DNA from 2 places in the Pseudomonas sp. TZ252 genome. Region 1 is predicted to be linked to the other one. Evidence: riboswitches for the same ligand, from Rfam matches in the RefSeq annotation. Region 1 holds a riboswitch; the other holds the start of a gene.
The links. Region 1 has a riboswitch for manganese ahead of ACYAF3_RS06365 (TMEM165/GDT1 family protein). Riboswitches for the same ligand answer to the same signal wherever they lie in the genome.
Positions count from the first base shown of each region.

Region 1 (10,623 bases):
TGCATGACCTTCACCACGTCGCGGGTGCCCTGCTGCAACTGCTGGATCATGCTCTGGATTTCTTCGGTGGCCTGCTGGGTCTTCTGCGCCAGGTTGCGTACCTCGTCGGCCACCACCGCGAAACCGCGACCCTGCTCGCCGGCGCGGGCGGCCTCGATGGCGGCGTTGAGGGCGAGCAGGTTGGTCTGCTCGGCGATACCGCGGATCGCCACCAGGATCGCGTTGATGTTTTCGCTGTCCTTGGCCAGGTTCTGCACCACTCCGACCGCGCGGCCAATCTCGCTGGCCAGGGCCTGGATCGCCGCCGAGCTGCTTTCGACGATCTGCTTGCCCTGGTGCGCGGCCTGGTCCGCGTGGTTGGCTGCCTCGGCGGCGTGGGTGGCGTTGCGCGCCACGTCCTGGGCGGTGGCGGTCATCTCGTGGACCGCGGTGGCCACCAGTTCGATCTCCGCCAGTTGCTGCTGCACGCCCTGGTTGGTGCGGATGGCGATGTCGGCGGTGTGCTCCGAGGAGTCGCTGACCTTCTGCACCGATTGCACCACCTGGCCGATCATGTTCTGCAGTTTGCCAAGGAAGGTATTGAAGCCCTTGGCGATGGAGCCCAGCTCGTCGGCGCGCTCGCTGCTCAGGCGGCGGGTGAGGTCGCCTTCGCCCTGGGCGATGTCGTCGAGCATGCCGACCAATTGGCGCAGCGGCCGGGCGATGCCGTAGCCGACCAGCCAGACCACCAGCAGGCCGAGGGCCGCTACCACCAGGCCGGCCAGGCTCATGCCGAGGATATCCTGCTGGCGCTGGTCGCTCAGCTCGCCCTGGAGTTGCTGCAGTTCGCCGAATACCGCCGCCTGGGGAATCTGCAGCATGAGGGTCCAGCGCACGCCGCTGTCGGCGATGGTGAAAGGCAGGAACAGCTCGATGTGGCCGTGCTCGGCGTCGATGTCGTAGAGCGGCTGGTCGACCGTGAGGTTCTTCAGGTTGTCCACTTCGTTGCCGTCGAGGACGCTGCCGGCGGGCTCGCCGAGCTTGCTGTCGTCGCGGGTGTAGGCCACCAGGCGGCCGTTGCTGGCGATCAGCGCCATTTCCCCGGCGCCATCGTAGAGCTGCTGGTCGGCGCGCTTGAGCAGGTCCTGGATGAAGGCCAGCGAGAGGTCGGCACCGACTGCGCCGCGGAACTGGTCACCGACCATGATCGGCACGTTGAAGGACGACATCATCACGGTCTTGCCGCCCATTTCGTAAGGGGCCGGGTCGATGATGCAGGGACGCTTGTTCTCTTTCGGACAGGCATAGAACTCGTTCTCGCGCACCCCGGTGGGCAGCAGCTTTTCGCTATCGATGCTGTCGGCCATGGCCTCCACGATCGGCTTGCCGTCGGCGCCGCGATACCACCAGGGCAGGTAGCGGCCGTCCGGGCCGTAGCCCTTGCCGGGTTGCCCGGCGAAGGCGGCATCGGTATCGAAGGCATTGGGTTCCCAGGCCATGAAGGTGTCGAGCAGCTTGGGGTTGTTCTGCACGGTGCTGCGCAGCAGCGCGGAGATTTCGTCGCGGCTGGCGTTCAGCTGCGGCATGCCGTCGGCGCCCGGCTCGCCGAGCAGGCGGGTGCTGTTGGCCAGGCCGTGGACCACCGTCAGCGGATACTCCAGCTCGCGCTGGATCTGGCTGACCTGGGCGCGGGCCAGGGCCACCAGGCGCTCGTTGATGACCTTCTCCAACAGGCCCTGGGTGCGTTGCTGCACCAGCTCCTGCGTTCGCGCGCCGGCGAACAGGGCGTACAGCACCAGCACCACGACGACGCTTAGAACGCTGGCGCCGGCGAGGGCGGCGACAGAAAACTGGATCGACTTGAGCTTCATGATGGGACTTCTGACCCTTGTTGGAATTGTCTCTGAGGAGCTTATCGGCAGGAGGACGGCAAATCCTTAATCGGCCGTCGGAGATTTCCTCGCCAACGGCTGTTGCCGGCGTTCGAGGCGCGGCCTACCATGCGCTCGGCCTTCAGAGGAGAACAAAGGACCATGGCTCATCCCTTCCGATTCGCCACCCTCGCCGGCGCGCTGCTGCTCGCCGGTTGCCAGGCAGTGAACACCACCAGTGGCGGCGCCGTCGGCGTCGACCGCAAGCAATACATGTTCAGCATGTTGTCCAGCCAGGAAGTCGACCAGATGTACGCACAGTCGTACCAGAAGACTCTCGGCGAGGCGAAAAGCGCCGGCGTGCTCGATACCAGCAGCGCCGACGCGCGGCGAGTCAAGGCGATCGCCCAGCGGCTGATCCCGCAGACCGCCGCCTTCCGCCCGGACGCCACCGGCTGGAACTGGGAAGTCAATGTGGTGAAGAGCGACGAGCTCAACGCCAACTGCGGTCCCGGCGGCAAGATCATTTTCTACACCGGGCTGATCGACAAGCTGAAGCTCACCGACGACGAGATAGCCGCGGTGATGGGCCACGAGATCGCCCACGCCCTGCGCGAGCATGGGCGCGAGGCCATGTCCAAGGCCTACGGCGTGCAGGTGGCCAGCCAGATCGGCGCCCTGGCCGGCCTCGGCCAGGAAAGCCTGCAACTGGCCAATACCGGCGTCGACTACCTGATGACCCTGCCCAACAGTCGTGCCAACGAGAACGAAGCCGACCTGATCGGTCTCGAGCTGGCCGCCCGCGCCGGCTACAACCCGGAAGCGGCGATCACCCTCTGGCAGAAGATGGGCAGGGCCAGCGGCGGCGCCAGCCAGCCCGAGTTCACCAGCACCCACCCCTCCGACAGTTCGCGGATGGCCAATCTCCAGGCCGCGATTCCCAAGGTGATGCCGCTGTACCAGCAGGCCAGGCGCGGCAAGTGAGGCCAGGGCGCGCGGTCGCGGGGGGCGGCCGGCGCGCCGACAGGCTTACCATCGGAAACGCCTGTTGTGTATTTCCGTAACCTGCTGTTTGGTATCTCGCCGGTGTTCGGCCTAGACTGCTGGCCGACCCGCTTGCGGGACCCGTGGACGAACAGCCACTCTCACGCCCTGGAGCTCATGTGAAATACGCCGTACTCGGAGCCACCGGCCTGCTGGGACATCACGCCGCGCGCGCCATCAGGGCCGCCGGTCACGATCTGGTGCTGATCCACCGTCCTTCTTCGCAGATCCAGCGTCTCGCCTATCTGGAGCCCGAGTGCCGGGTCGCCGAGATGCTCGACCACGCCGGCCTGGAACGCGCCCTGCGCGGCCTCGACGGGGTGATCTTCAGCGCCGGCTACTATCCTTCGCGGCCGCGCCGCTGGCAGGAGGAAGTGGCCAGCGCGCTGGGCCAGACCAACCCGTTCTATGCCGCCTGCCTGCAGGCCAGGGTGCCGCGCATCCTCTATGTCGGTTCGGCATATGCCATGCCCCGCCATCCCCAGGGACTACCGGGCCACGAGGGGTTGTTCTACGACAGCCTGCCGAGCGGCAAGAGTTCCTACGTGCTGTGCAAATGGGCGCTCGACGAGCAGGCCCGGGAGCAGGCGCGCAACGGCCTGCCGGTGGTGATCGGGATTCCCGGCATGGTACTCGGCGAACTGGACATCGGCCCGACTACCGGGCGCGTGATCACCGCCATCGGCAATGGCGAGATGACCCACTACGTCGCCGGCCAGCGTAACGTCATCGATGCCGCCGAAGCCGGGCGCGGACTGCTGATGGCCCTTGAGCGCGGGCGTATCGGCGAGCGCTACCTGCTGACCGGGCACAACCTGGAAATGGCCGACCTGACCCGGCGCATCGCCGAGCTGCTCGGCCAGCCTGCGCCGCAGCCGATGTCGATGGCCATGGCTCGCGCGCTGGCCACCCTGGGCCGCTTGCGCTACCGGGTCAGCGGCCAGTTGCCGCTGCTCGACGAAACCGCCATCGAGGTGATGGCTGGCGGGCAGTTCCTCGATGGACGCAAGGCCCGCGAGGAACTCGGCTTCTTCTCCACCACCGCCCTCGACGACACCCTGCTGCGCGCCATCGACTGGTTCCGCGACAACGGCTATTTCAATGCCTAGGACGGTTGGCTAGGGCAGCGCTTTTTCCGCGAAGGGTCGGGTCTGCAGTCCCAGCTGGGCGCGAAAGCTCTCCATGTCGAACATGGTGCACAGCTCCTGCAACTGGCCCTGCGGGTTGAACACCCAGAAGCCCATCGCGGAAATGCTCAGCACCTTGTCGCTGGCCGGATAGCCCAGGGTCGGCCGGACGATGGTGCCGATCAGCGTGCTCCAGGTGAACACCTTGCGTTCCTCGCCGATGCAGTCTTCGACCACGACCTCCAGGTCCGGCATCGCCGTGCGGATGTCCTGCAGCAGGCGGATATAGCCGGCGGTATCCAGGGGACGGCCGATGAACGAGCTTTTGTAGAGGAAATCCTTGCTGTGCAACTGCTCCACCAACGCCATGCGGCCCTTGTTCCAGGACAGCTCGATGTGATGGCGGGCGAGTCGTTTCAGGTCGTGTGAGGGCATCTCCGGCTCTCGAGGGCGAGTGGTGGGGCAGGCATCCGGTGCCTGCCTGAACTGTAGCCGTTCCCATGCATTTTGCATTGGCCGCCCAGCCATCCCGGGCCCGGCGGCGCAGTCCTTCAGAGCCAGCCGGTCAATTGCGCGGCGTGCCAGGCGGCGTACAGGCCAAGTGCGGCGAAGGCGGCCGCGGCCAGGCGGCGGATCAGGGTCAGCGGCAGCTTGTCGGCGGCCAGGTTGCCGATCAGTACCACCGGTACGTTGGCGATCAGCATGCCCAGGGTGGTGCCGATCACCACCAGCCAGAAATGCGGATACTGGGCGGCCAGCATGACCGTGGCGACCTGGGTCTTGTCGCCCATCTCGGCGAGGAAGAACGCGATCAGGGTGGTGAGGAAGGGGCCGTATTTCTTCAGTCCGGACTCTTCGTCGTCGAGCTTGTCCGGTACCAGCGTCCACAGGGCGACGGCGATGAAGGAGGCGGCGAGGATCCAACTGAGGGTGGCTTCCGAGAAGAAGCTGGCGACCCAGGCGCCCACCGCGCTGGCAGCGAAATGGTTGGCCAGGGTGGCGGCGACGATGCCGGCGATGATCGGCCACGGCTTGCGGAAACGCGCCGCGAGCAGGAGTGCCAGCAACTGGGTCTTGTCGCCGATTTCCGCGAGGGCAACGATGAGGGTAGGGACGAACAGCGATTCCATCAGGCTTCCTAAGGGGCGGGTCGACCAATCACCATGACACGCGCCATCTGCCCGCCCCGGGTCAGATCGTGCGTGTCATAGGTCTTGTCAAACCCTTGGCCTGTCTGGGCAGGCTTGGGTCGCGCGCGCCATGGTCTGCGGACCAAGTGTGTTGACGCGTGCCGGGCGAGGCCGGTGCGGCGCTCGCGGGAGACTACTCCCCTAGGACGGGGCGCATTCTGCCCAAGCCGGGCGGCTTGGGCAAGCCCGGGACGGAAACTTTCGTCCGGGAGGGCGGCGAGGGAGCCTGATCGCAAGGAAACGTGCCGGCATCCGCAGCGATCCGCGAGGAATCGCTGGGCGGCAGGGTGAGTCAGGTATTGGTCGGGCTGACGTCCATTTCGTGGTAGCGAACGAAGCGTGCGCGCTTCTTCCAGCGGTATCCCAGCCAGATCGCCAGGAACAGCGGCAGGCTGATATAGGTGGCGAGGAGGCCGATCCAGTCGATGCGTTCGCCCACCAGCGCCTGGTAGTTCTGCCCGAGGGTGATGACCATGCACAGGGCGAAGGCGAACAGCGGCCCGAAGGGGAACAGCTTGGCCCGGTAGGGCAGGTCTTCCAGGCGGCCGCCCTGGGCCAGGTAACCCTTGCGGAAGCGATAGTGGGAGATGGCGATGCCCAGCCAGGCGATGAAGCCGCACATGCCCGAGGTGTTCAGCAGCCATGTGTAGACGGTGCTGTCGCCGAAGGCCGAAGTGAGGAAGCACAGGGCGCCGACCAGGGTAGTGGCGTACAGCGCGTTGCGTGGCACGCCGCTGCGCGAGACGCGGGAGAACAGGCGCGGTGCCTTGCCCTCTAGGGCGAGGTTGTAGAGCATCCGGGTCGAGGCGTACATGCCGGAGTTGCCGGCGGAGAGGATCGCCGAGAGGATCACTGCGTTCATCACCCCGGCCGCCGCGGCGAAGCCGGCGCGCTCGAAGAGCAGGGTGAAGGGCGACACGCTGATGTCGCTGGCATCGTTCTTCAGCAGGTTCGGGTCGGTGTAGGGAATCAGCATGCCGATCACGAAGATCGCCAGGATGTAGAACATCAGGATGCGCCAGAACACCTGGCGAATGGCGATCGGGATGTTCTTCCGCGGATTTTCCGATTCACCGGCGGCGATGCCGATCAGTTCGGTGCCCTGGAACGAGAAGCCGGCGATCATCGCCACCCCGACCATCGCCTGGAAGCCGCCGACGAAGGGCGCGTCGCCCATGGTGAAGTTGCTGAAGCCGGGCGACTCCACGCCATGCATGATGCCGAAGATGGTCGCCAGGCCGACGCCGATGAAGATCACCACCGTGACTACCTTGATCAGGGCGAACCAGAATTCGCTCTCGCCGAAGCCGCGCGCGGAAATCACGTTGAGGCCGAACATGATGCCCAGGAAGATCGCGCTCCAGTAGATGCCCGGCACCTCGGGGAACCAGAAACTCATCACCAGTTGCGCCGCCACCAGTTCCGCGGCGATGGTCACCGCCCAGTTGTACCAGTAGTTCCAGCCGAGGGCGAAACCGAAGCCATCTTCGACGAACCGGCTGCCATAGGTGCAGAACGAGCCGGAAACGGGCATGTAGGCGGCCATCTCGCCGAGACTGGTCATGAGGAAGTACACCATCAGCCCGATCAGTGCGTAGGAAAGCAGCGCACCGCCGGGCCCGGCGGTGGCCACTGTGGCCCCGGAGGCGACGAACAGCCCGGTGCCGATGGAGCCGCCGATGGCGATCATGTTCAGGTGGCGCGGCTTGAGCACCCGCCGCAATTGCTGGCCCTGGCTGGCGTTCAGGTCAGTCATCGGCGGCCTCCCGGCGGGTGGCCACGGAAGGGTCTGGCTGCGGGCGTGCGGGCAGGGAGAGGAAAAGCTTCATTCACAGGGTTCCAGGCAGAAATCAGGAGCGACGGGCGGAGTAGATGCGGAAACCGTCGCCTTCGGCGAGTGTCCGGCAGGGGCCGAGGTGGCGTTCGATCAACGGCGGGTACTTCAGGAAGCTGTTGGCGACCAGGCGCAGTTCGCCGCCCGGCGCCAGGTGCTCGGCGGCGCGTTGCAGCAGGCGCTCGGAGGCCTGGTAGTCGGTGTGCACGCCCTGGTGGAAGGGCGGATTGCTGACGATTGCGGCGAGTTCGCGCGGCGCGCCGTCGATGCCGTCGGCGGCGATCACTTCGCCGTCCAGGCCGTTGGCGGCGAGGGTCAGTCGGCTGCTCTCGACAGCGAAGGCGTCGACGTCGAGCAGGCTCAGGCGACTGGCGGGGTAGCGACGCTTGAGGACCGCCCCGAGTACCCCGGCACCGCAGCCGAAGTCCAGCAGATGGCCGCCGGGCAGGGCTTGCAGTTGCCCCAGCAGCAGCGCGCTGCCGCGATCCAGGCGGCCATGGCTGAACACCCCCGGCAGGCTCACCACCTGCAGCTCGCCATCGGCCAGCGGCAGGCTGTAGCGCTGGGCCAGGGCGTGCAGGTCGGGCTCGGCCGGCGCCTGTTCGATACGCACCTGCCAGAGCTGGCAATGCCGCGCGCTATCCAGTTTGCGGGGCTTGCCGTAGGCGGCCAACTGCTTGCTCGCGCGCTCGATCCCGCCGCGCTTTTCGCCGACCAGGAAGAGTTCGCCGCCGGGCAGGCGGGCGGCCAGGCTGGCCAGCAGGTAGTCGGTCAGTTCGCGGGACTTGGGCAGGAACAGAACGGCCGAAGTCCAGGCGCCGGTCGGCGCGCGCGTGTCGAAACGGCTACGGTCGGGGAAGCGGGCGTCCAACTGCGCCTGCTCGCCGGCGTGCCAGCTCCAGCCCTGGGCCTGCGGTAGCTCGGCGAGCAGGTCGTCGGCGGGCAGGCCGGCCAGCAGCAGCGGGGTCGCGAAGAGGTGGCGCTGGCGCAGCAGCACTTCACTGCGAGGGTCCATGCGGGCTCCGGAAAAAATGGGAAATCTTAACAGGCTTGGGCCTGGCATACCCGCATGGATTGTCGGCGAGGATCGCCGTTCATCCGTGCGCGGTGCCCGCAGCGCCGTATCAGCCGGCGTTGACTACCCGCAGGGCGCGCCCGGCCTTCCATGCCTCTGCGTTTTCCGCCAGTTGGCCGACGATGCGCTGCCGCGCCTCGCGACTGCCCCAGGCGTTATGGGGGGTGACGATCAGGCGCGGGATGTCGGGGGCCAGCAGCGGATTGCCGTTTCTCGGCGGCTCGACGCTGAGCACGTCGGTGGCGGCGCCGCCCAGGTGGCCGCCGCGCAGGGCGTCGGCCAGCGCCTGTTCGTCGACCAGGCCGCCACGGGCGTTATTGACCAGGAAGGCGCCAGGCTTCATCAGCGCCAGTTCGGCGGCGCCGAGCATCCCGCGGGTGTCCTCGGTCAGCGGGCAGTGCAGGGTCAGGGCGTCGACCCGTGGCAGGAGTTCGCCAAGCGGCAGGCGGTCCGCCCGGGCAGGCCGTCCTGGCAACTGACCGAGCAGCACGCGCATGCCGAACGCCTCCGCCAGCCGCGCCACCGCCCCGCCCAGTTCGCCATGGCCGAGCAGGCCGAGGGTCTTGCCTTCCAGTTCGACGATGGGGAAGTCCAGCAGGCAGAACTGGCTGGATTGCTGCCAGCGACCGCCGCGTACCGCCTGCTGGTAGTCCGGCAGGCGCGTAGCCAGGGCCAGCAGCAGCGCGAGGGTGTGCTGGGCTACCGAGGGCGTGCCGTAGCCATGGCAGTTGGCGACGACGATACCGCGCTCGCGAGCGGCAGCGAGATCGATGTTGTTGGTGCCGGTAGCGCTGACCAGGATCAATTCCAGCTCTGGGCAGGCGGCGATGCATTGCGCGTCGATCGGCGCCTTGTTGCTGATCGCGACCCGCGCACCGTGCAGCCGCGCGGCGACTTCCTGCGGCTGGCTGGCGGCATGCAGTTGCAGCTCGTCGAAGGCGGCGTGCAGGGGGCGCATGTCCAGATCGCCGAGGTCGAGGGAGGCATGGTCGAGGAAAACGGCGCGCAGGGCATGGCTCATGGACGGTTCCTTGGCGGCAGCGGACGGGGGCTGCCTAGCCTAGCAAACCCGCGTGCCAGGGAGGTCTTCCGGTTTTCTTGACAGTGATTATCCAGAAAGTATTGTCGGTTTTTTGACGGTATTACATATTTAACCTCTGTAGTGTCATTTTTGAGTCACTCCGACGAACGGTCGCCCTTTCAAGTGGACAATTTTTGATCTGAAAGGCATTTTTTTGGCACACAAGGCGCAATGTGAATTGCTTCTCAGATTTTCGTCATTTAACTGACGAAATGCAGTGCTGGAAAACTGACGTGCGCCACGCAGATAGGGAGATTTTCATGGTCCGTCCGGATAGCCAGCGCGGCAAGCGCACCTCTTCGAAAGCTGGTGGGGAAGGGCGTTTCGTCCTTGCCGCCAGCAGCACCCTCATGTTCGCCATCGCCAGCATCAACGCGGCCATGGCGGCACCTACCGGTGCCCAGTTCAACCCCAACGAGATCAAGATCAGCCAGCAGGGCAAGACCACGCTGATCGACCAGAGCACCCAGCGCGCGATCATCAACTGGAAGGGCTTCGACGTCTCCGCCGACGAGGCGGTGCGCTTCAACCAGCCCGGCGTGACCTCGTCGACCCTGAACCGGGTCACCGCAGGCCAGGAAAGTGTGATCGCCGGGCACATCTCCGCGCCCGGCCAGGTGATCATCTACAACTCCAACGGCGTGGTATTCAGCGGCTCGGCCAAGGTCGACGTGGGCTCCCTGATCACCACCACGGCGAACATCAGCGACGAACACTTCCGCCAGGGCAAGCTGATCTTCGACCAGCCCGGAAACCCCGACGCGCGGATCGTCAACGACGGCAGCATCAGCGTCGCGGAGAAAGGCCTGGCGGCCTTCGTCGCGCCGTCCGTGGCCAACAACGGCGTGATCAACGCCCGCCTCGGCACCGTGGCGATGGCCGCCGGCAACGCCGCGACCATCGACCTCTACGGCGATGGCCTGGTGTCCATCGCCGTGACCGACCCGGTTACCCGCAAGCCGCAGGATGCCCAGGCGCTGGTCAGCAACGGCGGCGCGATCCAGGCCGACGGCGGTAGCGTGCTGATCACCGCCGAGCAGGCTTCCCGGGTGGTCGACAACGCGGTCAACCTGTCCGGCGTGATCCTCGCCCGCGGCACCGAGGTGCGCGAGGGCAGCGTGGCGCTGGTAAGCAAGTCCGGGGACATCCAGGTCGCCGGCAAGATCGACGTCAGCGGTCCGAAGAGCGGCGGCGACGTGCTGGTCAGCGGGCAGCAGGTGGCCCTGGCGAGCACCGCCAGCATCGACGCCCGCGGCGCCGCACAGGGCGGCAGCGTGCGCATCGGCGGCGACTTCCAGGGCCGCGGCGAGTTGCCACGAGCGAAGAACGCTACGCTGGCCAAGGGCGCCAGCATCGACGTCTCGGCTACCGGCAAGGGCAATGGCGGCCTGGCGGTGGTCTGGTCCGACGGCAATACCCGCA
Region 1 is NZ_CM148566.1:1,376,962-1,387,584, reverse strand. It holds gene ACYAF3_RS06385 (methyl-accepting chemotaxis protein) at 1-1,850, opposite strand, end outside; gene ACYAF3_RS06380 (M48 family metallopeptidase) at 2,013-2,834, shown strand; gene ACYAF3_RS06375 (NAD-dependent epimerase/dehydratase family protein) at 2,978-4,003, shown strand; gene ACYAF3_RS06370 (nuclear transport factor 2 family protein) at 4,013-4,456, opposite strand; gene ACYAF3_RS06365 (TMEM165/GDT1 family protein) at 4,573-5,151, opposite strand; yybP-ykoY riboswitch at 5,241-5,365, opposite strand; gene ACYAF3_RS06360 (amino acid permease) at 5,504-6,967, opposite strand; gene ACYAF3_RS06355 (class I SAM-dependent methyltransferase) at 7,062-8,060, opposite strand; gene ACYAF3_RS06350 (2-hydroxyacid dehydrogenase) at 8,170-9,141, opposite strand; gene ACYAF3_RS06345 (MBG domain-containing protein) at 9,462-10,623, shown strand, end outside.

Region 2 (10,623 bases), 3.1 Mb from region 1:
CCCAGCTCGCCGCCGAACGGGGCTACGCCGGCGGCTTCGAGGTCGCCATCGGCGTGGAGGGCGGCGCCGAGCTGGCGCTGAAGACCATGAACCCGCGCCTGGGCATCCTCGGCGGGCTGTCGATCCTCGGCACCAGCGGCATCGTCCGGCCGTTCTCCTGCTCGGCCTATATCGCCTCGATCCATCAGGGCATCGATGTCGCTCGCGCCAACGGCGTCCGTCACATCGCCGCCTGTACCGGCAACGCCAGCGAGGACGCCATGCGCCGGCGCTATGCGCTGCCGGAGATCGCCCTGATCGAGATGGGCGACTTCGCCGGCGCGGTGCTCAAGCACCTGCGCAGGGCGCCGGTGGAAAAGCTCAGCCTGTGCGGCGGCTTCGGCAAGATCAGCAAGCTCGCCGGCGGCCACCTCGACCTGCACAGCCGCCATTCCAGCATCGACCTGCCGCAATTGGCCGGCTGGGCCGCCGCGCTCGGTGCCAGCACCGCGCTACAGGACAGCATGCGCGCCGCCAACACCAGCCAGCAGGCGCTGGCCCAGGCACACGCTGAAGGCGTGGCCCTGGGCGATGCGGTCTGCGCCCACGCCCTGCGCTTCGCCCGCGGCATCGTGCCCACCGAGGTGGCGCTGGAAGTCTTCGCCATCGACCGCCAGGGCAACCTGGTCGGCCAGGCCTGCGAGGAGCGCCGATGAAGCGCCTGTTGCTGCTCGGCGGGATCGGTGAGGCCCTGGCCCTCGCCCGCCGGCTCGGTCCGGCGCATCTCTACAGCCTCGCCGGGCTGGGCAAGGTGCCCGGCGACCTGGCCTGCCGGGTCCGGGTCGGCGGCTACGGCGGCGCCGAAGGGCTGGCGGCGTTCATCGACGAGCAGGGCTTCGACCTGCTGGTGGACGCCACCCACCCCTACGCCGCACGGATCAGCCAGAACGCCGTGCGCGCCGCGCGACTGGCCGGAGTGCCCTGCTGGGCGCTGCGCCGGCCCGGCTGGCAGGCCGGGCCCGGCGACGACTGGCGCGAGGTAGCCGACTGGCGCGAGCTGATCGCCGCCCTCGCACCCTTCCGCCGTCCGCTGTTCACCCTCGGCCGCGAACCGCTGGAGCATCTCGGCCAGGTCCCGCCGCACCAGCACTGGACCGTGCGCTGCCTGCAAGGCCAGCCGGCCGCGCCGCGCGCCGAGGTGATCGGCGCGCGCGGGCCGTTCAGCCTGGATGGCGAACGGGCGTTGTTCGAGCGCCTCGCCTGCGACGTGCTGGTGAGCAAGAACAGCGGTAGCCAGGCCACCGAGCCGAAGCTCCAGGTGGCGCGGGAAATGGGCCTGCCGGTGCTGGTCCTGGCGCGTCCGGCGCTGCCGCCGGCGGACCGCGAGTTCGCCGACGGCGAGGCGCTGCTGACGGCGATCCGCGATTGGGAAAGCGCCTGAAGCGAACGCCCACCCACTCGCTGCGACCTGTCCCGCCTCCGTCTCCGGCGCCGCTCACGCCGCGCTGAGATGCTCGTAGAGAATGGTCGCGCCGACCAGGATCAGCACCACCCCGCCGACCATCTCCGCGCGCTTGCCGGTCACCGCGCCGAGCGCCCGGCCGAGCATGGTGCCGAGGGTGACCATGGTCATGGTGGCCAGGCCGATGGCACCGGCGGCGAGGAAGATGTTGACGTCGACGAAGGCCAGGCCGACGCCCACCGCCAGCGCGTCGATGCTGGTGGCCAGCGCCGTCACCGCGAGAATCCAGAACGAATGCTGGCCGGGCTTTTCCTGTTCCGTCGCATGATCCGCGCGCAGGCCGTTGTGGATCATGTGCAGGCCGAGCAGCACCAGCAGGACGAAGGCGATCCAGTGATCCCAGTCGGCGACGAACTGGCTGGCGGCCTGGCCAAGCAGCCAGCCGACCAGAGGGGTGATGGCCTCGATCACGCCGAAGATTATCCCGGTGCGCAGCGCCTCCGACAGGCGCGGCCGATCCAGGCTGGAGCCCTTGCCGATGGCCGCGGCGAAGGCATCGGTGGACATGGCGAAGGCGAGGAAGATCAGGGAAACGGGATTCACGCGGATACTCCAGCCGGGCATGAGTCAACGACATGACCCCGCGGCCCGGCTTCGGCGCAGGAATGTCGTTGGTCTCACCAATCCGGTTGGATGCGCTGGCCATGGCAGGTTGCCAAGAATGTTGACCAGCGCGCCGTCAACGGGTGACGGCAGGCTACTCCCCAAGGAAGGCCGGCAGCATAGCAGGCCGGCGTGAAGAAAATGTGATGACCCGGGAAGCTGCGCCAGGGCGTGGGGTCCGGCGAAGAAAGACTGCACAAGCGAATTGTTATAGTATAACATTTTATTCAATCCAGATCGTTCAAGGCTTGACTGGAAACGGTGCGGATGTTCCCATCCGGCCCGTTCCAGGTGCCTCCTGCCGCCGCGCAGGAGGTGAAACGGGAAGCCGGTGCGTCACTTCGGTGATCAGTCCGGCGCTGCCCCCGCAACGGTAAGCGAGCGAAATCCTCTTCAGGCCACTGTGCTCCGGCATGGGAAGGCGAGGATTTCACGACCCTCGCAAGCCCGGAGACCGGCCTGCAACGCCCTGTTGGCACACCCGCGGTGGGCGGGAGCGAGCCGGTTGTTCGAGGCGCTGTCGCGCCTGCGATTTCCTGCGCGTTCCGTCCTGCCCGGTCATGAGATGGAACGCCCATGCCCCGCTTCAGCCGTTTGCGCACCGAGCCTTTCGCCCTCGGCCTCTCCACCAGCCTGCTGCTGGTACCGCCCGCCCTCGCCGAAACCGAGGAAGCCGCCCTCGCCCTGCCCAGCCAGTTGGTCAGCGTTCGCCAGGATCCCGCCGAACTCGACCACATCGACCTCGCCACTCCGGTCAGTGCCGGTTCGCGCCTGGGCCTCAGCGCCCTGGACACCCCGGCGAGCACCAGCAGCATCAGCGGCGAGGAAGTTCGCCGACGCAACAACCCCAGCGTCCAGGCCGCCGTTACCCGCAGTCCCGGCATCAGCTTCATCGGCACCCCCGGAGATGGCGGTACCGGCCTCTCGGCGCGCGGCTTCAGCGGCCATGCGTCGGTGATGCAACTGTTCGACGGCACGCGCCTGTACACCGGCATGGGCACGGTGAACTTCCCCAGCGATCCGTGGATGGTCGAGCGCATCGACGTGATCCGCGGCCCGGCCTCGGTGCTGTACGGCGAAGGCGCCACCGGCGCGGTGATCAACGTGGTGCCGAAGAAGCCTTTCGCCGGCGAGATCCGCAACCACCTGCGCCTCGGCTACGGCTCCTACGACAACCGCCAGTTGGCCCTGGACAGCGGCGGCTCGCTGACCGACAGCCTCAGCTACCGGCTCAACCTGAACCAGCAGCAGAGCCACGGCTGGATCGACCGTGGCGACTCGCGCAACCTGGGCATCAGCGCGGCGCTGCGCTGGCAGGCCAGCGACGATCTGGCCTTCACCCTCGCCCACGACTATGGCGACCAGGAGCCGATGAACGACTTCGGCACCCCGCTGGTCGGCGGCAAGTACCACAAGCGCCTGCGCGAGAAGAACTACAACGTGCGCAACGACGTGCAGCGCTACAACGACCAGTGGACCCGCCTGACCAGCGACTGGAGCCTTTCCGACAACGTCACCGCGAGCAACCAGCTGTACTACATCAAGGCCCGCCGCCACTGGCGCAACGCCGAAACCTACGAATGGGACGTCCCGCGCGAAGAGCTGTTGCGCAGGGACTACCTGCGCATCAGCCACGAGCAGGAGCAGATCGGCGACCGCCAGACCTTCGCCTTCCAGCACGCCCTGTTCGGCCTCGACAGCCGCACCCTGGTCGGCGCCGAGTACAACCGCATCCGCTTCCGCCTGAGCAACAACTCGCCCTATACCGATGTCGGCGGCGACTACATCGACCCCTGGCATCCCGCGCCCGGCTACTTCGAAAGCCGCTCGCCCTACCGGCCGCACTCGCGCAGCCAGACCCGCACCTTCGCCCTGTTCGCCGAGAACCGCCTGCAGCTCAACGAGCGCCTGTCGCTGGTGACCGGGGTGCGCCGCGACCAGAACCATATCGACCGCGACGACCTGCGCGCCGGCACCCGCAGCGACCGCAGCCTGCAGGGCGGCAACTGGCGCGCCGGGCTGGTCTTCGCGCTGACCCCGGAACTGTCGCTGTACGGCCAGTACTCCACCAGCGAGGACGGCGTGAGCAACCTGATCACCCTCAACGCGACCCAGCAGCAGATGGACCTGACCCACTCGAAGCAGACCGAGGTCGGCCTCAAGCAGCTGTTCCCGGACGGTCGCGGCGAATGGACCCTGGCCGCCTACCATATCGTCAAGAAGAAGCTGCTCAGCGCCAACCCGCTGCCGCCGCACGACGCGCAGCAGGTCGGCCAGCAGAGTTCGGACGGCCTGGAGGCCAGCCTGGAACTGAACCTGGCCCAGGACTGGCGGCTGTCGGCGAACGCCGCGCTGGTGCGTGCCGAATACGACGACTTCGACGAAACGATCGACGGGCAGACCTACTCGCGCAATGGCAACCGCCCCAGGAACGTGCCACGGCGCACCGCCAACCTCTGGCTGGACAAGTCCTTCGCCGAGACCCTGCGCGTCGGCGCCGGGCTGCGCTACGTCGACCGGCGCTACGCCGACGCCGCCAACCAGGCCAGCCTGCCCGGCTACACGGTGGTCGACGCCAACCTGGGCTGGCGGGTACGGCCGGACCTGACCCTCGGCCTTGAGCTGTACAACCTGTTCGACCGCCAGTACGCCCTGGCTGACAACAACAACGGCCAGCAATGGATCATGGGCCAGCCACGCTCGTTCAACGTCACCGCCGACTTCAGTTTCTGAAGCCGGCGCCGCGGCAATCGTCTCTGCTGAACCACCGGACCTGCGAGTAGCCATGTCGTCCCTTCACCTCGATGCCCTGCACTGGTCGCCCGACGCCTCCACCGAGTTGCTGCGCGGCGTGCATCTGGAAGTCCCGGCCGGCAGTTTCGTCGGCCTGATCGGCCCCAACGGCAGCGGCAAGACCAGCCTGCTGCGCTGCGCCTTCCGCTATGCGCGACCGCAGCGCGGCCGGGTGGTGCTCGACGGCGACGACCTCTGGCGCCAGCCGCCGCGCTGGGCCGCCCGGCGTATCGCGGTGGTGTTGCAGGAGTTCCCCGAGGACTTCGGCCTCGCCGTCGAGGACGTGGTCGCCATGGGCCGCACGCCGCACAAGGGCCTGTTCGACGGCCACGGCGCGGACGACCGCCAGCGGGTCCGCCAGGCGCTGCTCCAGGTCGGTCTCGAAGGGCGTGCCGCGAGCCCCTTCGCCAGCCTCTCCGGTGGCGAGAAGCAGCGCGCCCTGCTGGCTCGCGCGCTGGTTCAGGAGCCGCGCCTGCTGATCCTCGACGAACCGACCAACCACCTCGACCCGCGCTACCAGCTGGAGCTTCTGCGCCTGCTGCGCAGCCTCGGCCTGAGCACCCTGGCGAGCTTCCACGACCTCAACCTGGCGGCGGCCTTCTGCGACCGCCTCTACGTGCTCGACGGCGGCCGCATCGTCGCCCAGGGCACGCCGACCGAAGTGCTCGACGCCGACCTGCTGTGGCGGGTGTTCGGCGTCCGCGCCCTGGTCGACCGCCACCCCCTCGCCGACCACCCGCGCCTGACCTGGATTACCCAAGCATGAAGCACCCGATCCTGCACCACCTGCTGCTCTGCGCCCTGCTCGCCTGCGCCGATGCCGCGCTGGCCGAGCGCTACCCGCTCAGCGTGCGCAGCTGCGAGCGCGAAGTGACGTTCGAGCGCGCGCCGTCGCGCGCGGTCAGCCACGACATCAACCTCACCGAGATGATGGTCGCCCTCGGTCTGCAGACGCGCATGGTCGGCTATACCGGCATCAGCGGCTGGTGGAAGAATGCCGATCCCGGATTGATCGCCGCGCTCAAGCCGCTGCCCGAGCTGGTGGCGCGCTACCCCACGGCGGAAACCCTGCTCGATGTCGACGCCGACTTCTTCTTCGCCGGTTGGGGCTACGGCATGCGCGTCGGCGGCGACCTCACTCCGGCCAGCCTGGAGCCGCTGGGGGTGAAGGTCTACGAGCTGAGCGAATCCTGCGCGCAGATCGGCGAGCCGCGCCGCGCCAGCCTCGACGAGCTGTACCGCGACCTGCGCAACCTGGGGCGGATCTTCGACGTCGAACCGCGCGCCGAGCGCCTGGTCGCCAGCCTCCAGGCACGCATCGAGCGCGCCCGCGCCGGCATCCCGGCGAACGCCGAGGCGCCGCGGGTGTTCCTCTACGACAGCGGCGAGGACCGCCCCTTCACCTCTGGCCGCCTGGGCATGCCGCAGGCGCTGATCGAGGCCGCCGGCGGCCGCAGCGTGACCGACGACGTGGCGGCCAGTTGGACCCAGGTCAACTGGGAAAGCGTGGTCGCCCGCGATCCGCAGGTCATCGTCATCGTCGACTACGGCGAGACCAGCGCCGCGCAGAAGCAGCGCTTCCTCGAAGAGAACCCGGCGCTGCGCAGCCTGACCGCGATCCGCGAGCGACGCTTCATCGTCCTGCCCTATAACCAGGCCACGCCGGGCATCGGCAACGCCGCGGCGATAGAAACCCTGGTCGCCGGCCTCCACCCTCGGGCGCCACGTCCATGACCCTGTTCCGCAGCCCTCGCGCCTATTGCCTGTTGCTGGGCAGCCTGGTCATGTTGCTCGGCCTGTCCTGCGTGGTCGCCCTCGGCTTCGGTCCGGCGCGACTGGACAGCGGCCTGGTCGGCCGCATCGTCCTCCAGCGCCTGTTCGGCGTAGCGGCGGAGCCCGGTGCCTGGAGCGCCGGCCAGGAGCACATCGTCTGGCTGATCCGCGCCCCACGGGTACTGCTCGGTGCCTGCGTCGGCGCCGGCCTGGCGCTGGTGGGAGCGGCCCTGCAGGCGGTCACGCGCAATCCGCTGGCCGATCCGCACCTGCTCGGCGCCACCTCCGGCGCGACCCTCGGCGCGGTGTTGGTGGTGCTCTACATCGGCGAGGTGATCGGCCTGCTGACCCTGCCGCTGGCGGCCTTCCTCGGCGCCCTCGGCAGCATGCTGCTGGTGCTCGGCGTGGCCAGTCGCGGCGGCCGCCTGGGCAGCGACCGGCTGTTGCTGGCGGGGGTCGCGGTGTCGTTCGTGCTCCTGGCGCTGGCCAACCTGCTGCTGTTCCTCGGCGACCACCGCGCCGCCTCCTCTGTGCTGTTCTGGATGCTCGGCGGCCTCGGCCTGGCGCGCTGGTCGTTGATCTGGCTGCCGGCGCTGTGCGTGGCCGGCGGCCTGCTGGTACTGCTCGGGCTGGGCCGTGCGCTGAACGCGCTGATGGCCGGCGAACAGACCGCCGTGACCCTCGGCCTGGACGCCCGTCGCGTACGCCTGTGGGTCTTCGTCTGCTGCTCGCTGCTGACCGGCGTGCTGGTCTCGGTGAGCGGCGCCATCGGCTTCGTCGGTCTCATGCTGCCGCACGCCGCGCGCCTGCTGGTGGGTGCCGAGCACCGCCGACTGCTGCCGGTGTGCGCCCTGCTCGGCGCGCTGTTCCTGGTCTGGATGGATGTCGCCGCGCGCACCCTGATCGCCCCCCAGGACCTGCCCATCGGCATCGCCACCGCGGCCATCGGCGGGCTGTTCTTCATTCTCCTGCTGCGTCGCCGCAGCTGATCAGAACAGATCCAGCGGGATCTTCAGGTAACGCACCCCGTTGCCTTCCACCGGCGGCAGGTTGCCGCCGCGCATGTTGACCTGGATCGCCGGCAGCATCAGGGTCGGCATGCCGAGGGTGGCATCGCGCTGCTGGCGCATGGCGACGAACGCCTCCTCGTCGACGCCTTCGCGGACGTGCACGTTGTGCCGGCGCTGCTCGCCGACGCTGGTTTCGCAGCGGTGCTCGTCGCGGCCGGGAGCCGTGTAGTCGTGGCACATGAACAGGCGGGTCGCGTCGGGTAGCGCGAACAGGCGCTGGATCGAGCGATACAGCTGGCGCGCGTCGCCGCCGGGGAAATCGCAGCGGGCGGTGCCGTAGTCGGGCATGAACAGGGTATCGCCGACGAAGGCGCTGTCGCCGACCAGGTAGGTCATGCACGCCGGGGTATGCCCCGGGGTATGCAGCGCGCGGCATTCCAGGGCGCCGATGCGGAACGACTCGCCGTCCTCGAACAGGTGCTCGAACTGGCGGCCGTCCACCGGGAACGCCTCGCCGAGGTTGAACAGGCCGGAGAATTTCGCCTGGACCTGGGTGATTCGCGCGCCGATGGCCAGGCACCCGCCCAGTTCGCGCTGCAGGAAGATGGCCGCCGACAGGTGGTCGGCGTGCACGTGGGTCTCCAGCAGCCATTCCACCTGCAGGTCGTGCTGGCGAACATGGGCGATCAGGCGTTCGGCGCTGGCATGGCTGGTGCGCCCGGCGGCCGGGTCGTAGTCGAGCACCGGGTCGACGATGGCGCAGGCGCGGCTGGACGGGTCGCGCACCACGTAGCTGTAGGTGGAGGTGGCCGGGTCGAAGAAGGCAGTGATGTCGGGTTTCAACATGGAGGTTCCTTGCGCGGCGTGCTGACGGCGACCGCGCCATGGCTACGGATCGTCCCACCATAGCCAACCCGGGCCCGGCGTACCAACCCACAGGTTTGTCAGGAAGCTACCGGACCGCCTCAGAGCAGCAGGGCGGCCCAGGCCGATGCCAGCAACAACAGCGCCATGCCTTGGTTGAAGCGTTTCATCAGCGACGGCGAGCGCAGCAGCCGCGCGCTGCCGACGCCGAGCAAGGCCCAACTGGCCAGGCACGGCAGCGAAACCAGGAAGAACAGCAATGCCAGCAGGCCGATCCGCCCGGCCTGTCCGGCGCCTTCCCCGGCGAACAGTGCCAGCGCGGCGAGGGCCATCATCCAGGCCTTGGGATTGACCAGTTGCAACGCCGCGCCGCCGAGCACGCCGAGGCGCCGCGGCGGCTCCGCGCCGTCGATGCCGCCCGCGCTGCGGAACAGGCTCCAGGCCAGGTAGCTGAGCCAGCCGACGCCGAGCCAGGCGAGCCCCTGCTGGAGCAGCGGATGGCGTCGCAGCAACTCGCCCAGGCCGAGCCCGAGCAGCAGGATCAGCGCCGCCACCGCCGCGCAGGCGCCGAGCACGATCGGCCAGGCGGCGGCCAGGCCGTGGCGCTGGCTGTTGCTCAGGACCAGGATGTTGGTCGGTCCGGGGGTGATCGAGGCGACGACGGCGAACAGCAGGAAGGGCACGAGGGATTGCATGGACGGGCTCCTGTGGCGGGGGAGCCTTCATCCTGGCGACGCGCCGGGCCTCAGTCTGGAAGCTGGGTGCACTGCCGGCGGTAGGCCGCCGGGGTCATCCCGTAGGCGCGCCGGAACCAGCGGCCGAGATGGCTCTGGTCGGCGAAACCGAGAGCGCTGGCGAGGTCCGCCGGTTGCCCGCCGACAGCGAGCATCTGCCGCGCCTTGGCCAGGCGCAACTGGACCAGGTAGGCGTAGGGTGGCAAGCCGTAGGCGGCCTTGAATGCACGGTTCAGGCGGAAGCGGTCGGTGCCGCAGGCGCTGGCCAGCTCGTCCAGGCCGATGTCCTGGTAGAAGTGCGCATGCAGGTAGTCGCGGGCTTTCTGCGCCACCAGCGGCAGGCGCGGATCGAATGGCTTCGCCTCGCGCCAGCCGAGGTGCACGCGCAGCCGCTCCAGCACCAGCTCCAGGGCGGTCTGCCGCAGCAGTCGCAGCTCGCGGCCATGCAGGACGCGGAAGGCCTGGGCGATGGCCAGGGTCAGGCGCGGGTCTTCGGTGAGGTTGGCGTGGAAGCCGGGGTCGCGGTCGCTGGGCGCATCGTCGAAGGTCGCCCGCAGTTCGCGCCGCAGCCAGTCCGGCTGCAGGTACAGCATCGAGTAGGTGAAGCCGCCGGCGATCGGCGCGCGACCGTCGTGGATCTCCCCCGGTTCGACCAGGAATACCTGGCCGGCGGTGCTGTCGTGTCGGCGTCGGCGGCAGTTGAATTGCTGCACGCCGATCTCGGTGTAGCCGATCAGGTAGCTGTCGTGCCAGTGCGGATCGTAGGCGTGGCCCTCGAAATGGGCGCGCAGGGTCTCGATCCCGGTCTCGGCGTCGCGGGCCAGGTCGATCCAGTCTCGGCTCCCCATCGTGCGTCAGGTCTTCCCATTCGTTGGTTTCGTCGCCGCGACTATAACGCGCCCGTCCCGGGGTTCTAGAAGATTCGTGCAGGCGGCTGCGCTCCTCCGGAGGCGGGAATTGATCGGCGTTTCTGGACAATCTATCCAGGCCGCCGCGATTACTCCGCAAGGCCGCCCTCCCTAGACTGGGTTCTCCACTCACCGCAGGAGAAACACCCCATGGTCGACCACTCCATCAAAGGCAAGACCGTCCTCATCACCGGCGGCGCCAAGAACCTGGGCGGGCTGATCGCCCGTGATCTCGCCGCCCACGGCGCGAAGGCGATCGCCATCCACTACAACAGCGCCGCGAGCAAGGCCGATGCCGACGCCACCGTCGCCGCGCTGCAGGCAGCCGGAGCCAAGGCGGTAGCGCTGCAGGGCGATCTCACCAGCGCCGCGGCCATGGAAAAGCTGTTCGCCGACGCCATCGCCGCGGTGGGCAAGCCGGACATCGCCATCAACAC
Region 2 is NZ_CM148566.1:4,678,546-4,689,168, reverse strand. It holds gene ACYAF3_RS21750 (cobalt-precorrin-5B (C(1))-methyltransferase) at 1-695, shown strand, start outside; gene ACYAF3_RS21745 (cobalt-precorrin-6A reductase) at 692-1,420, shown strand; gene mntP (manganese efflux pump MntP) at 1,475-2,044, opposite strand; yybP-ykoY riboswitch at 2,051-2,219, opposite strand; cobalamin riboswitch at 2,377-2,581, shown strand; gene ACYAF3_RS21735 (TonB-dependent receptor) at 2,681-4,837, shown strand; gene ACYAF3_RS21730 (ABC transporter ATP-binding protein) at 4,890-5,663, shown strand; gene ACYAF3_RS21725 (ABC transporter substrate-binding protein) at 5,660-6,631, shown strand; gene ACYAF3_RS21720 (FecCD family ABC transporter permease) at 6,628-7,659, shown strand; gene ACYAF3_RS21715 (MBL fold metallo-hydrolase) at 7,660-8,526, opposite strand; gene ACYAF3_RS21710 (LysE family translocator) at 8,646-9,239, opposite strand; gene ACYAF3_RS21705 (AraC family transcriptional regulator) at 9,290-10,126, opposite strand; gene ACYAF3_RS21700 (SDR family oxidoreductase) at 10,337-10,623, shown strand, end outside.
Region 2: linked by a shared signal. The riboswitch ahead of mntP (manganese efflux pump MntP) and the one ahead of ACYAF3_RS06365 (TMEM165/GDT1 family protein) in region 1 are both predicted to bind manganese.